One region of the Streptomyces sp. PH9007 genome, then DNA from elsewhere that is predicted to be linked to it. Evidence: riboswitches for the same ligand, from Rfam matches in the RefSeq annotation. Region 1 holds a riboswitch; the other holds the start of a gene.
The links. Region 1 has a riboswitch for cyclic di-AMP ahead of ACTFAP_RS09445 (peptidoglycan DD-metalloendopeptidase family protein). Riboswitches for the same ligand answer to the same signal wherever they lie in the genome.
Positions count from the first base shown of each region.

Region 2: linked by a shared signal. The riboswitch ahead of ACTFAP_RS15700 (M23 family metallopeptidase) and the one ahead of ACTFAP_RS09445 (peptidoglycan DD-metalloendopeptidase family protein) in region 1 are both predicted to bind cyclic di-AMP.

Region 1 is NZ_CM187440.1:2,111,591-2,118,803, forward strand. It holds gene ACTFAP_RS09435 (ATP-binding cassette domain-containing protein) at 1-97, shown strand, start outside; gene ACTFAP_RS09440 (ABC transporter permease) at 94-894, shown strand; gene ACTFAP_RS09445 (peptidoglycan DD-metalloendopeptidase family protein) at 1,018-1,800, opposite strand; cyclic di-AMP (ydaO/yuaA leader) riboswitch at 1,806-1,977, opposite strand; gene ACTFAP_RS09450 (membrane dipeptidase) at 2,281-3,492, opposite strand; gene purE (5-(carboxyamino)imidazole ribonucleotide mutase) at 3,498-4,037, opposite strand; gene ACTFAP_RS09460 (5-(carboxyamino)imidazole ribonucleotide synthase) at 4,034-5,182, opposite strand; gene ACTFAP_RS09465 (GtrA family protein) at 5,494-5,964, shown strand; gene ACTFAP_RS09470 (ATP-binding protein) at 5,940-7,199, opposite strand; gene ACTFAP_RS09475 (response regulator transcription factor) at 7,210-7,213, opposite strand, start outside.
Region 2 is NZ_CM187440.1:3,427,810-3,435,022, reverse strand. It holds gene ACTFAP_RS15715 (ATP-binding protein) at 1-130, opposite strand, end outside; gene ACTFAP_RS15710 (very short patch repair endonuclease) at 811-1,260, opposite strand; gene ACTFAP_RS15705 (aldo/keto reductase) at 1,327-2,256, opposite strand; gene ACTFAP_RS15700 (M23 family metallopeptidase) at 2,340-3,335, opposite strand; cyclic di-AMP (ydaO/yuaA leader) riboswitch at 3,345-3,494, opposite strand; gene ACTFAP_RS15695 (extracellular solute-binding protein) at 3,713-5,101, opposite strand; gene ACTFAP_RS15690 (caspase, EACC1-associated type) at 5,101-7,213, opposite strand, start outside.

The DNA of each region.
Region 1 (7,213 bases):
GACGGTGGAGGACATCGGCACCCGGCGGCCGACCCTCGACGAGGCGTTCCTGCACCTCACGGCGGGGCGTACGGGGAAGACGGAGGTGGCGGCATGAGGAAGCTCCGTCTGGCGGCGGCCGACAGCTGGGTGATGACGGGCCGCAACATGGCGCACGTGGTGCGCTCGCCCGAGGAGATCGGCATCTACTTCATGCTGCCGATCATGTTCGTGCTGGTCTTCGGCTACGTCTTCGGCAGCGGCATGCAGCTGCCGGACGGCGGCAACTACCGGGAGTTCCTGCTGCCGGGCGTGTTCGCGATGACCATGCTGTACGGGATGGGGGCCACCGCCACCTCGGTCGCGCACGACGCCCAGCGCGGGGTGGTGGACCGGTTCCGTTCGCTGCCGATCGCCCGCTCCGCGCTGCTGACCGGGCGCAGCGTCGCGGATCTGTTCCGGGCGCTGCTGGAGATCGCCGTCCTGGTGGGATGCGGGCTGCTGGTGGGCTGGACCTGGCACCGCGGCATCGGGTACGCGCTGCTGGCGGTGGCGCTCGTACTGGCGCTGCGGATCGCGATGACCTGGGTCGGGATCTTCGTGGGGCTGCTGGTGCCCAACCCGGACACGGTCGGCGTCATCGTCTTCCCGCTGGCCTTCCCGCTGACCGCGGTCTCCAACGTGTTCGTGGCGCCCGAGCTGATGCCGGGGTGGCTGGGCACGATCTCGGCGTGGAACCCGCTGTCGGCGACGGTGTCGGCGATCCGGGAGCTGTTCGGCAACCCGGGTCTGCACACGGCGGGCGCCAGCTGGCCGACGGAGAACGCGATGGCGCTCGCCATCGCGTGGCCGGTGGTCCTGGTCGCGGTGTTCGCGCCGCTGGCGGTACGCCGCTACCAGAACCTCAGCCGCTGAGCCGGAGCCGGGGGCCGGGCGGATAAGCCGGGGCCCGGGGCGGGTACGGAGAACGCCCGCCCCGCCGTCCACGGGGGGGCGGCGGGGCGGGCGGGGCCGGTGCGGGCGGCCGTCGGGGAGGCGTCAGAGAGTGACGCCCTGGGCCCGCAGGTAGGCCAGCGGGTCGATGTCCGAGCCGTAGTCGGCGCCGGTCCTGATCTCGAAGTGCAGGTGCGGCCCGGTGCTGTTGCCGGTGCTGCCGACGCCGCCGATCTCGTCACCGGCGGACACCGACTGGCCGGCGCTCACCGAGAGCGAGGACAGGTGGGCGTACTGGCTGTAGTGGCCGTCCGCGTGCTGGATGACGACCTGGTTGCCGTAGCTGCCGCCGTCGCCGGCCGAGATGACCTCGCCGTCGCCCACGGCCAGCACCGGGGTGCCGGTGGCGGCCGGGAAGTCGATGCCGGTGTGGTAGCCGCTGGCCCACATGGAGCCGGCCACCTTGTAGCCGGTCGCCAGGGCGCCGTCGGCGATCGGGGAGACCCAGCCGCCGGTCGCCGGGGCGGGCTCCGCCGCGGGGGTCTCCACCTCGGCGGTGGCCGTCTTGGTGCCCGCGTAGGTGGACAGCTCCAGCTTCAGGCCGGGCTTGATGAGACCGGCGTCGGCGCCGATGGCGGCCTTGTTGTCGGCGTACAGACCCTTCCAGCCACCCTCCAGACCCAGGTCGCGGGCGATCTTGCTCAGGGTGTCACCAGCCTTGACGGTGTACGTGGCGGTGACGGCCGGCTCGTCGGCGGCGTGTGCGGCACCGGCGGTGGCCAGCGGCACGGCGATGCCGGCGCCGCCGATGGCCAGCAGCACGGAGGCACGGGTGAGACGGGTGAAGCGATGGGCGCGCGAGGCGCGGTGACGACCGCGTCCGGACATACGGGGACTCCTCTCATCGCCTGCGAGGTGAGCTGTCGGGTTCGGGCCGAGAAGGAGCCCGGCCACTGCCGTCGGACGAGCCGCGCGGCGGTGGCTTCACCCCGAGCCGGTCCGTGCTGCGTACGGGCCGGCGGGAAGTGGTTCCCCCGCTCCTGTCATGGGGAAGGACTGCGTTTCCGTGGCCGGTGACAGGATTGGGCGTCCGGTCGCGGATCGTCGCGGGTGCGACGCGGGAGCACCGTAATCCCGTTAATTCGGACAAGACAACAAGCGGCGGCGGGCGCGGGCTTGATCACGCAACAGAAACGGGAATGATCACCTTCGGGCGATCATTCCCGTTCTGCACCAACTTCACGTATGAATGTCCCACTTGCCGACCTTGCGGAGCGGCGCCCCGCACCTCGCCGGAACCCCGTCAGGGGCGGAAAGTGAGGTCGGTCACCACGCATCTCCCAAGAGACGCTATCCCACCCAATGTTCTCAATGTCCGGAATCGGCAGTGACCGGGCCGTCCAGCTGCTCGATGGTGGCGTTCGAGGGACCGCGCCGCGCGCCGAGACCGGCGGCCACCGTCTCCGCGTCACGCAGCACGCGGACCGCGTTCTGCCAGGTCAGCTTGGCCAGATCGGCGTCCGACCAGCCGCGCCGCAGCAGCTCCGCGATGAGGTTGGGGTAGCCCGCCACCGAGTCCAGGCCCTGGGGCAGGAACGCCGTGCCGTCGAAGTCACCGCCGATGCCGAGGTGATCGACGCCCGCCACCTCGCGCATGTGGTCCAGATGGTCGGCCACCGTCGCCGGGGTCGCCACCGGACGCGGGTGGGCCTCCTCGAAGGCCCGCTGGACGCGCATACCGGCTTCCGTGGTGTCCAGGTGGTGCAGCCCGTGCGCGCGCATGTTCTCGTCCGCGCGGCGCGTCCACTCCACCGCCGCCGGCAGCACGAACTTCGGCACGAAGGTCGCCATCGCCACCCCGCCGTTGCCCGGCAGCGCGGCCAGCACGTCGTCGGGGATGTTGCGCGGGTGGTCGCACACGGCGCGCGCCGAGGAGTGCGAGAAGATCACCGGCGCCTCGCTGACCCGCAGCGCGTCGCGCATGGTGTCGGCGGAGACGTGGGAGAGATCGACGAGCATGCCGATCCGGTTCATCTCGCGCACGACCTCCTCGCCGAACGCGCTGAGGCCGCCGTGCCGGGGCTCGTCGGTGGCCGAGTCCGCCCAGTCGATGGTGTCGTTGTGGGTGAGCGTCATGTAGCGCACGCCCAGCGTGTACAGGGCGCGCAGCGTGGCCAGCGAGTTGTTGATGGAGTGCCCGCCCTCGGCGCCCATCAGGGAGGCGATCCGGCCCTCGGCGCGCGCCTTCTCCATCTCGTCCGCCGAGGCCGCCGGGGCGAGTTCGCCGGGGTGGCGGGCGAGCAGCTGCCGTACGACATCGATCTGCTCCAGGGTGGAGCTGACCGCCGCGTCGCCGGCGTAGTCGGAGCGGGTGTACACCGACCAGAACTGCGCGCCGACCCCGCCCGCCCGCAGCCGCGGCAGGTCGGTGTGCAGGTGGGCGCTCTGGTCGGTGGCGATGTCGCGCCGGTCCAGGTCGTAGCGGACCTGCTCGCGCAGCGCCCACGGCAGGTCGTTGTGGCCGTCCACCACGGGGTGTTCGGCGAGCAGGGCGCGGGCCCGCTCCAGGTGTGCGCTCAGGTCGCTCACCGGGCGGCCTCCCCGTCCTTGCGCAGCGAGGCCCGCAGCTTGCGGCCCTTCTCGGTGGCCTGCGCGTTGAGCACGGTCTGGAAGTCCCGCATCCGGTCGCGCAGCTTCGGGTCGTGCGCGGCGAGGATGCGCACCGCCAGCAGGCCGGCGTTGCGGGCGCCGCCCACCGAGACGGTGGCGACCGGCACCCCGGCCGGCATCTGCACGATGGACAGCAGCGAGTCCATGCCGTCCAGGTGCTTGAGCGGCACCGGGACGCCGATGACGGGCAGCGGGGTGAGGGCGGCGAGCATGCCGGGCAGATGGGCGGCGCCGCCGGCGCCGGCGATGATGGCCTTCAGCCCGCGCTCGGCGGCCCGTTCGCCGTAGGTGACCATCTCGCGCGGCATGCGGTGCGCGGAGACCACGTCCGCCTCGTAGGGCACCTCGAACTCGTCGAGGGCCTGGGCGGCGGCCTGCATGACCGGCCAGTCGGAGTCGGAGCCCATGACCAGGCCGACCACGGGAGGTGCGGCCGGCGCGTTACGGATGCTCATTCGTCGATCGTTCCCCGCAGGTAGTCGGCGGCGTGCCGGGCGCGTTCGCGGACCTCGGACAGCTCGTCGCCGTAGGTGGTGACATGGCCGACCTTGCGGCCGGGCTTCACGTCCTTGCCGTACATATGGATCTTCAGCCCGGGGTCGCGTGCCATGCAGTGCAGATACGCCGGGTACATGTCCGGGTAGTCGCCGCCCAGGACGTTGACCATGACGGTCCACGGGGCGCGCGGGCGGGGGTCGCCCAGCGGGAGGTCGAGGACGGCCCGCAGGTGGTTGGCGAACTGGGAGGTGATGGCGCCGTCCTGGGTCCAGTGGCCGGAGTTGTGCGGGCGCATCGCCAGCTCGTTGACCAGCACCCGGCCGTCGGTGGTCTCGAACAGCTCGACGGCGAGGTGGCCGGTGACGTTCAGCTCGGCGGCGATCCGCAGGGCCAGCTGCTGGGCGGCGGCGCCCAGCTCCTCGGGCAGGCCGGGGGCGGGTGCGATGACCGTGTCGCACACGCCGCGCACCTGGATGGACTCCACGACCGGGTACGCCACGGCCTGGCCGTGCGGGGAGCGGACCACGTTGGCGGCCAGCTCGCGCGTGTAGTCGACCTTCTCCTCGGCGAGCACCGGCACGCCGGCCAGGAACGGCTGGGCGATGGCCGCGTCCTCGGCGGAGTCCACCACCCACACGCCCTTGCCGTCGTAGCCGCCGCGCACGGTCTTCAGGACGACGGGGAAGCCCCCGGCCTCCTCGGCGGCGAACCGCGCCACATCGGCCGGGTCGGCGACGATCCGGTGCCGGGGGCAGGGGATGCCGAGCTCGGTCAGGCGGGCCCGCATGACGCCCTTGTCCTGGGCGTGCACCAGGGCGTCGGGGCCGGGGCGCACGGGGATGCCGTCCGCCTCCAGTGCGCGCAGATGTTCGGTCGGGACGTGCTCGTGATCGAAGGTGATCACATCGCAGCCCTTCGCGAAGGCACGCAGGGTGTCGAGATCGCGGTAGTCGCCGATGACGACCTCCCCCACGACCTTGGCCGCCGAGTCCTGCGGCGTATCGCTGAGAACCTTGAACTTGATGCCGAGCGGGATGCCCGCTTCGTGGGTCATCCGGGCGAGCTGCCCGCCGCCCACCATGCCGACTACCGGAAATGTCACGGTGCCCAGGGTATCGGCCGGGTGCGGGGCTGCCGTGGGCAGTGGTGGGGAAGGAGCCGGGAGACGTCCGGGGAGCCCGTACGGAACCGGCCGGGAGCGTACGGAACCGGCGGGGCCCGTGCTCGCGTCGGCTCCGGGTACGGCCCGCCCGTGGCCGGCAGTGCTCCGCCGCGGTCTCCCGGCGGCCTTCGCGCGGCGGGTCCGGCTGTTCACCGGGCGCCGTGCCGGGGGAGCTGGTTAGCATGATCGCAGTCTTATGTGATGTTCTGTACGATTTTGCTGTGCCGCCGACGTGACACGGAAAGGGTCCGATGCGCCCCAGGCTCCCGCTGCCTCCCCCGCTCGCCCGCGAGGCGGCGAAGTTCGGCACGGTCGGCGCCTTCGGCTTCCTCGTCAACGTCGTGGTCTTCAACCTCTGCGCCCAGGCGCTGGGCGTCGAACCGCTGCTGTCCGGGCTGCTGGCCACCTGCGCCGCCATCACGGCCAACTACTTCGGCAACCGGCACTGGACCTACCGGGACCGCGACAAGGGCAGGCAGCGCCGCGAGGCCGGGCTGTTCGTGCTGTTCTCGTGCGTCGGCCTGCTGCTGGAGAACGCGGCGCTCGCCATCTCGCACTACGGCCTCGGCTTCACCTCGGTGCTCGCCGACAACCTCGCCAAGAACGTGATCGGGCTGGGCATCGCGTCGGCGTTCCGCTTCTGGTCCTACCGCACCTGGGTCTTCAAGGAGCGCGCGCCCCGCGACGGCCGCCCCGCTCACTCCCCCGCCGACGCCGTCTGATCGGCCTCCCGGCTCAGGAACAGCGCGAACACCGGGGGCCGCTGCTGGAGCAGCTCAAGACGCCCGCCGTCCGCCTCCGCGAGATCACGGGCCACCGCGAGTCCCAGCCCGGTGGAGTTGCGGCCGGACACCGTCCGCTCGAAGACCCGCGCGCCCAGCTCCACCGGCACCCCGCGGCCCTCGTCCGTGACCTCGACGACCACCTGGTTGCCGGTGGTGCGGGTGCGCAGCGCCACCGTGCCCGCGCCGTGCATGAGTGAGTTCTCGATCAGGGTGGCCAGCACCTGCGCCACGGCCCCGGGGGTGCCCACGGCGCGCAGCCCGGCCTTGCCCGAGTGCACCAGGGCCCGCCCGGTGCCCCGGTAGGCGGGCTTCCACTCCTCCAGCTGCTGGAGGACGACCTCGTCGATGTCGAAGCCGACCGCCGAGCTGGAACGGGCGTCGCGCGAGTTCGTCAGCAGCCGCTGCACCACATCCGTGAGCCGCTCCACCTGGGTGAGCGCGATCGCCGCTTCCTCCTGCACCGTGTCGCGGTCGTCGGCGGTGGCGATGATCTCCTCCAGCCGCATGGACAGCGCGGTCAGCGGCGTCCGCAGCTGGTGGGAGGCGTCGGCGGCCAGCCGGCGCTCGGCGGTGAGCATCCGGGCGATCCGCTCGGCGCTGCCGTCCAGCACATCCGCCACCCGGTCCAGCTCGGCGACCCCGTAGCGGCGGTGGCGCGGGCGCGGATCGCCCGAGCCCAGGCGCTCGGCGGTCTCGGCGAGGTCGGTCAGCGGGGCGGAGACCCGGGCGGCCTGCCGTACGGCGAGCAGCGCGGCGGCGGCGACGGCCCCCAGCGACACCACCAGGATGATCATCAGAATGCGGGTGATCTCGTCATCGACGACGCTGCGCGGCTGCCGCACGGTGACGGTCTCGCCGTTCACCCCACTCTCGGTGGCGGTCAGGGCGTCCGCGCCGGCCTGGACGCCCAGCGAGATGGGCGGGTGCTCCGGCTGCTCGATGAGCACATGGCGGTCCTCCGGCACGAAGGACGCCATCTTCGCGGCGGTGACCTGCTCGCCGGCCGCGATCCGGCTCTCCACGACCGCGACCAGCCGGGCCGCCTCCGACTGGAGCCGGTCGCGGGCGGTGGACTCGATGGAGCGGGCCTCGACGAAGAACAGCGAGACGCCGAAGACCGCGATGACGACCAGGACGACGGCGAGGGTGGAATTGATCAGACGGCGGCGCACGGGGTGGTGATCAG
Region 2 (7,213 bases), 1.3 Mb from region 1:
CAATGTTCTTGGCCTCTGCCGAGATGCTGTTGTCCACGAGATCTGCGACGGCGGCAGGAAGGGAGTAGCCGAGTGAACTGAGGGACGCCACCATGCCGGCAGGGTCGGGAGCAGCAACGTCGAACTCCATCTTTTTTACGCTCCGTACCCGGTCAGCCCTGTGCGGTCGATTCGTCTGTGTGCTCTGCGCAGCGGCATGTGACAGGACTTCTCAAGCCTCGTACGAGGATGCGCTGCCTCGTCCCACCCCAACCGAAATCCCCCTCGGCGCATGGTACCGAAAGGTGCTTGTCTGGTGAAGGCCATCTCTTCGGAGCGCTGTCCCCCGGCTTCGCGAGGCATAACGCAAAAGCCGTTGAGTCACCTTGGCCAGCCTGGCGATTGAGACCTCCAGGCCCCTCCAGGATTTCAGAGAAGGTGCGGTGGCCAGAACGACTACTGCTGGCGGTTGTTGGACGAGAACCGCGAACTCACTACTGCCAGCCATCGAGCAAGATGGGTGCGAACCCCGCCCAGTAGCGATGGAGAAATTGGTGGCTGTGTTCATGAACTCCTCGGGGATGGCAACAGCGCCACCCCAGCAGGTCTGAGCGTGCTTGCAGGACCTCCCCTTCAAGTTCACCCGTCCATTCGCAGGCGGCGGGGACGCTGTTGGTGACTTCAACTCCTCAAGCGCCATGGATGCTGTGGCGACCTTCGGGGAAGCCTTCACTGTCAGACTGGTCTCCTCGTACGTCTCACATATGAACGTCGGTCATTTCCCTGTCCGGAGGTGCGAGGCAGATCAAGATCTCTCCCTCATTCTTGTTGTCATTCGCCCGCCCCGCGGGCAGCCACCACTTGGGCGATCCGGACGGCCACCGCATCCGGCTTCTCGTGCTCCCAGAAGCGCAGCACCCTCCAGCCCTCGGCGGACAATCGCTCGGTCGTCTCCCGGTCCCGGTTGATGTTCTTGTCGAGTTTCTGGCGCCACCAGTCCTTGTTCGCCTTCGGCTGCGTCGCGTGTTCGGGGCAACCGTGCCAGAAGCAGCCGTCCACGAATACGGCGACCTTGGGGCCCGGGAAGGCGATGTCGATGGTTCGACGGGACATCCCGGGCACCTTCCGGTGCAGGCGGTATCGGTGCCCGGTGGCGTGGAGAAGACGACGGATCGCCAGCTCGGGACCGGTGTTGCGGCTGGCCTGCCGGCTCATGCGGGAGGAGACCGCGGCGGAGGACGGCGTGGGGCGCGGATCGGCGCTCCGCGATCCCTCGTTCACGCGCCCTCCAGTTCTCGGCCACAACGGACCGAACGATCGTATGTGATCGTCCACCCACCGGCTTCCTCAGGCCGAGGCGTTTGTCAGGGTCGTGAGGTCTGTTTCCGTGAGGGTCACGGTGGTGGACTTCAGGAGTGGGGGGAGTTGGTCGGGGGTGCGGGCGCTGGCGATGGGGGCGGTGATGGTGGGGCGGGCCGCCAGCCAGGAGAGGGCGATGGTGGAGAGTTCGGTGTTGTGGGCCGTCGCCACCTCGTCCAGGGCCGACAGCACGGCGCGGCCCCGGTCCGTGTCCAGGTGGCGGGAGGCCGCGGTCGAGCGGGCGCTGGTGACGGGGGCGCCGGGGCGGTACTTGCCGGTCAGGAAGCCGCTGGCCAGGGCCGAGTACGGCATGACCGCCAGCCCGTGGCGGGTGGCCAGGTCGGCGAGGGGGCCTTCGTAGCTGTCCCGGGACATCAGGTTGTAGCGGGGCTGGAGGGCCGTGTAGCGGGCCTTGTTCTCCCGGGTGGAGAAGGCCAGCGAGGCCTCCAGGCGGTCCGGGGAGATGTTGGAGGCGCCGATCTCGCGGACCTTGCCCGCGCGGACCAGGTCGTCCAGGGCCGTGATGATCTCCGCGACCTCGACGGACTCGTCGTCGAAGTGGGTGTAGTAGAGGTCGATGTGGTCCACGCCCAGGCGGCGCAGCGAGGCGTCCGCCGCCGCCTTGATGGTGTCGGCCGACAGGCCCATGTGCTCCGGGTGGCGGCCCACCTTGGTGGCCACCACCACGTCGTCGCGCCGGCCGCGGCGCGCCAGCCAGCGGCCGATCACCGTTTCGGACTCGCCGCCGCGGTGGCCCTCCACCCAGGCCGAGTAGGCGTCGGCGGTGTCGATGAAGTTCTCGCCGGCCGCGACGTACGCGTCCAGTACCGCGAAGGATTCGGCCTCGTCCGCCGTCCAGCCGAAGACATTGCCGCCCAGGCAGAGCCCGGACACCTGAAGATCGCCGATGGGGTTCATGGCGGTCAGGGTATGCCGCCGGCCCTGGTGTCGGGGGGAGTCACCAGGGCCGGCGGCGGTGTGGGGGGATGGTCGTTGGCCGGTCAGACCGCCTGGCCCTTGCCACGCAGCCACGCCAGCGGGTCGATCGGGTCACCGCCGCCGGGGCGGACCTCCAGGTGCAGGTGGGGCCCCGAGGAGTTCCCGGTGGAGCCGACCCGGCCGATGGTGTCGCCGGTGTCGACGGACTGTCCCGCGGTGACGTTCATCGAGGAGAGGTGGCAGTACCAGAGTTCGGTGCCGTCCTCCTGCTCGATGATGATGCGGTAGCCGTACGAGCCGGCCCAGGCGGCTTCCTTGACGGTGCCGGTGTGCACGTTCTTCACGGGGGTGCCGGTGGGGGCGGCGAAGTCGGTCCCGGTGTGGGTCGAGGACCACATGGAGCCGCTGGCGCCGAAGCCGGAGGACAGCGTGTAGCTGGTGAGGGGGAGGGTGTAGCTGGCGCGCAGTTCGGCGAGGCGGCGCTCCTCCTCCAGGCGCTGACGCTCTTCCTCGGCCTCGCGCTGCCGCTGCTCCTCGGCGAGCCGCTCGGCCTCGGCGAGTTCGGCGGCGGCGGCGACGGCGTCGCTCTGCGCGCTGGCCAGGACCTGGGCGTGCTCGGCGGCCTGGGCGGTGGCTTCCTGTTCCTCGGCCTGCTGGAGGATGCGGGCGCGCAGCGCCTCGCCGGCGTCCTGGGCCTCGGTGAACGCGGTCACCGAGGTGGTGTCCTGCACCTCCGGCTCGCTCTCCGGGGAGGAGATCAGGTCGCCGAGGACGGGGATCTGGTCGGGGATGGAGCGCACGGAGTCGAGGCCGGGTACGGAACCCGTGCCGCCCTCCTGGGCGGTGGCCATGCCGCCGGCACCGACGGCGGCGAACATGCCGACGCCGAGGACCGCGCGGCTGCGTGCCATGGTGCCGCCACGCTGCCGGGCGACCCGGTGCCGGCCGCGCACGGGGCGCAGGGTCTCGGCGCTGGGGTTCCACTCGGTACGGGGCTCGTCCTCGATGGTCTGCGGCCCGTAGTAGGCGGGGTGGGACCCGTGCGGGTTCGACGCCACGGAGGCGTTCTCCTTTCCTTCCTTCGCCGACCGGGTTAGCTGACGGGTTCGGAGCAGGAAGGTCTCCTACGGACGGTGGGCCGTCCGATGCACCCCAAGTGGTGGTTCCCCGGTTCCCGGCGCGCTGGTGGCGTGCCGTGGATTAGGCGGTACAGCACGACCGCCGTCTTGGCGACGGCGGAGACGACCGCGCTGCGTTATCGAACGTTAATAGACGGCCCGCCGTAATTCCAAGTGGATCCGGGAATTGAGTCAGGCACTTTCCCCCCTCAAACAGGTGTGGATCATGGCAAATTACCCCATAGATTTTTGTTGCTGCCATGGCAAGTGTTTCTGACGGTGTGTCAGTTGTTATCGGAGTGATGTCTTCCGATCACTCACGGTGAAAGGCGTCCCTCCAGTGCGAGCGCCAGCTTCTGGTGCAGCCGCTCCGCCGTCCCCTCCACCGACCCGTTCCCGGCCAGCAGTTGCGCCACCTCCTGCCGCAACTCGCGCGAGAACGCCGGATAGTACGGGCTCGCCGGCCGTGCCCTGGCCTCCTCCAGCGCGCACCACAGCAACTCCGGATACCCCGGCGGCACCTCGCGCACCGCGCCCTCCGCCGGCTCCCCCGGCGCCCGGGGCACCGCCACCGCCGTGACGGCCGCGCAGTCCAGTTCCGTCGGGTCCCCGATGCCGTACGCGTCCCGCAGGGCCGGAGCGAACCCCGCTTCCAGCAGCCTGCGCTGGCTGTCCGGCTCCGCCGTCAGGAAGCGGATCAGCCGCTCGGCGTCCGCCGCCCGCGCGCTGTCGGCCGAGACCGCGAGCGACTGCCCGCCCAGCGCCGCCGCCCCCGGCAGCGGGACCACACCGAAGTCCGCGCCGTCCGGCAGCGTGGCGTCCAGGTGCTGGTACGCGTACGGCCAGTTCCGCATCAGCACCACCCCGGACGGGTCGCCGCCGTCCGTCTCCCCCGTGAACTCGCGCAGCGCGCCGGTCTCGTCCGCCTCCCGGGCGCGTTCGCTCAGCTTGCTGCCGTCCGCGATCCGCAGCAGTTCCCTCAGCCCGCGCCGCAGTTCCTCCTCGCTGCCCCGGTAGCGGCCCCGCTCGTCGGTCAGCTCCACCCCCACGCTCCAGAACGCCTCCAGCACGTTGACCGTCAGCCCCTCGTACGGGCGCAGTTGCGTGACGTACAGCGGGTGTTCCTGGCCGCCCGGCCACTGCGCGATCAGCTCGCCGAGCGTCTCGTGGCCCAGCAGTTCCCCCGGTTCGCGGCCGAGCGCGGTGAGCAGGTCCTGGCGGTAGTAGAGGAGTCCGACGTCGGTGTTGAACGGCACGGCGTACGCCCGCTCGCGCCAGCGGCCCGCCTGTGCGGCCTGGGCCAGGAAGCCGGCGTCCAGCAGGGTGTCGTCCAGCGGACGGATGAGCCCGGCCTCGGCGAACTCCGGTACCCAGGTGGTGTCCAGGTTCAGCACGTCGAAGTCGGCGCTGCCCGACTGGAGCGCGGCGATCAGCTCACTGTGCTGGCCGTCCTCGGTGCGCGGCAGCTCCACCAGCCGGGCCGGGCGGTTGTCCTCGTCCGCGTTCCAGGCGTCGATCAGCGCCTGCCGTACGCCCTCGCCCTCGCGGCTGGTCAGGTCCGCGCCGCTGACCACCACCAGCGGGCGCCCGTCGTCCGGCCGGGCCGGAGTCCGGCCCGGGTCCGGCGCCCCGCTGCACCCGGCCGCCACCGACAGCGCCAGCAGCCCCGACAGTACCCGCGCCCGTACCGCGCGATGCCGCGTCATCACGGCTCCCGGGGCGCGGTCAGGCCCCGCAGGGTCCCGGCGAGCGCCGCCCCCGGCGACCCCGAGCTGTCGAAACACAGGCCGCCCGAGGCGATGAGCATCCGGTTGTACAGGTGCTCGCAGCCGAGCGAGCCGTACGAGACGACAGCGACCGGCGGCGCCGCGTCCGCAGGTACGTCCAGCCGCCCGGCGCTGTCCTCGTCATCGGTGATCAGCACCACCAGCCGGCCCCGGTCCGGCTCTGCGGCGTCCGGCTCCCGCGTCAGCAGCGCGAGGCCCGCCTCCAGCGCCGGGGTGATCGGGGCGTGCCGTTCCACCGGGGCGAGCGCGTCGACCGCCGCCCGTACCCCGTCCGCCCCGTCGTACGGCGCCAGGCCCCGCACCGTATGCACCGGACCGGCGCCGCCGCCCGGTGTCGCCAGCAGCGCGTACCCGTCCTCGGGCCCCAGCACCCCGATCGCCGTCCGCAGCAGCGCCGCGTACTGCGCTTCCCGGGCGTACGAACCCGAGGACACGTCCACCACGAACACCACGTCGCGCGGCCCCTGCCGGCTCTCCTCCGCGCGCAGATACCCGGCCGCCGCCGCCTCGTCCGGCGCCAGCAGCCGGGGCAGCGCGGGCGCGGTCACGAACGCCTCGTGATTCAGCGGCGGCGCCTCGATCAGCGCGCGCCGCTCGTCCCGCGGGTCCCGGAAGCCCTGCGCGCCCAGCGCCCGCGTCCCCTCCGCCGAGCCCAGCCACGCCCCCAGCCGCCCGATCGCCTCCCGCCGCTCCGCGTCGTCGGCGGCGGCGTGCTCCCAGTGCACGGGCACGAACGTCAGATCGAGCGGCGGTACGTCCCGCGGGTAGTACGCCCGGTACCGCTGGTCCCAGGCCAGCTGGTCGAGATGGGCGCCGGCCGCACCGCTCAGGCAGGCCGGACGCCGCTCGGCGCGCACCAGGTCCACCGCCGTCCGCTCCGCGACCAGCAGCGCCGGCGCCGCAGTGGCGGGCCCGCCGCCCGCCGGCCGCGCCAGCGAGCACAGCAGCGCCGCGTCGTCCGCCGGCGGCAGCGGCACGTCCCGGATCCCGCCAGGCCCGGCCGTCATCCCGTGCAGCAGCGCCGCCGCCGAGCCCGCGGGGCGGGCCCGTACCACCGTGAGGTCCTGCTCGCCGGCCGCCGCCAGCAGCCGTTCCAGCGGCTCGCCGGAGCGCCGCAGTCCACCCGGCGGCTCGCCCGGCAGCAGGACGACGGCGGGCGAGGTGGCCACCGTCACCGGCTCCCCCGGGTACGCGGCGCTCTCCGCCCCGTCCACAGCCTCCGCCGTCCCCCGTAACGCGATCGAGGAGGACGGCAGCCACACATCCGGGCGCGGCCCGATGTCGCGCAGCGGCCGCGCGCACTCCTGCCCCGCCGCGTGCGACGAGGCGTCGGCCGCGCAGGTGCGTTCCGGCTCCGCCCAGGCGGCCGAGCGGCCCAGCGCCTGCGCGGCGTCCCCGTCGGGGGCCGCGTAGACGAAGGCGTTCAGCTGGCGGCAGCCCGCCGGACGGCCGCCGATGGCCTCCCGCGCCGCCGCCGAGCCCTCGAACGTCTCCAGTACCCGGGCGAGGGGCCGCTCGTACTCGGGGCTGGTCAGGATCCGCAGCTCCAGCGGGACGGGGCAGTCGGGGGGCGGCGGGTTGAGCGCGCCGCCGACCGCGGCGCCCAGCGCCAGCAGGCCCGTACCGGCCAGCGCCGCACCGGCCGCCACGAGCAGGGCGCGGGCCGGGCGCTCCCTGATCAGGCGCCGGGCCGTGGCCGGCCAGGCGGGCAGCAGCCGGCGCGCCGCACGCGGCGGCGGGGTGGCGATCGCCTGGGACAGCACGGTGTCCTCGGCGCCGTTCTGGAAACCGACGTACGGCTGCCAGTCGTCGGGGTCGCTGTCGGCGGGCGCCGCCGCCGCGTCCCGCCCGGCCCTCTCCCGCAGCGGTGCGCGCAGCGCCGCGACCGTCACCGGCCCCCCGTCGGGGCTGCCGGTGCCCTCCCGCAGGATGTCGAGCAGCGCGGCCGTGAACGGGGTCGGGCCCCGGCCGTCCCCGGCGTCCTGCCGGCCCAGCGGCCGGGAGGAGGTCACCAGTGCGAACGGCACCTCC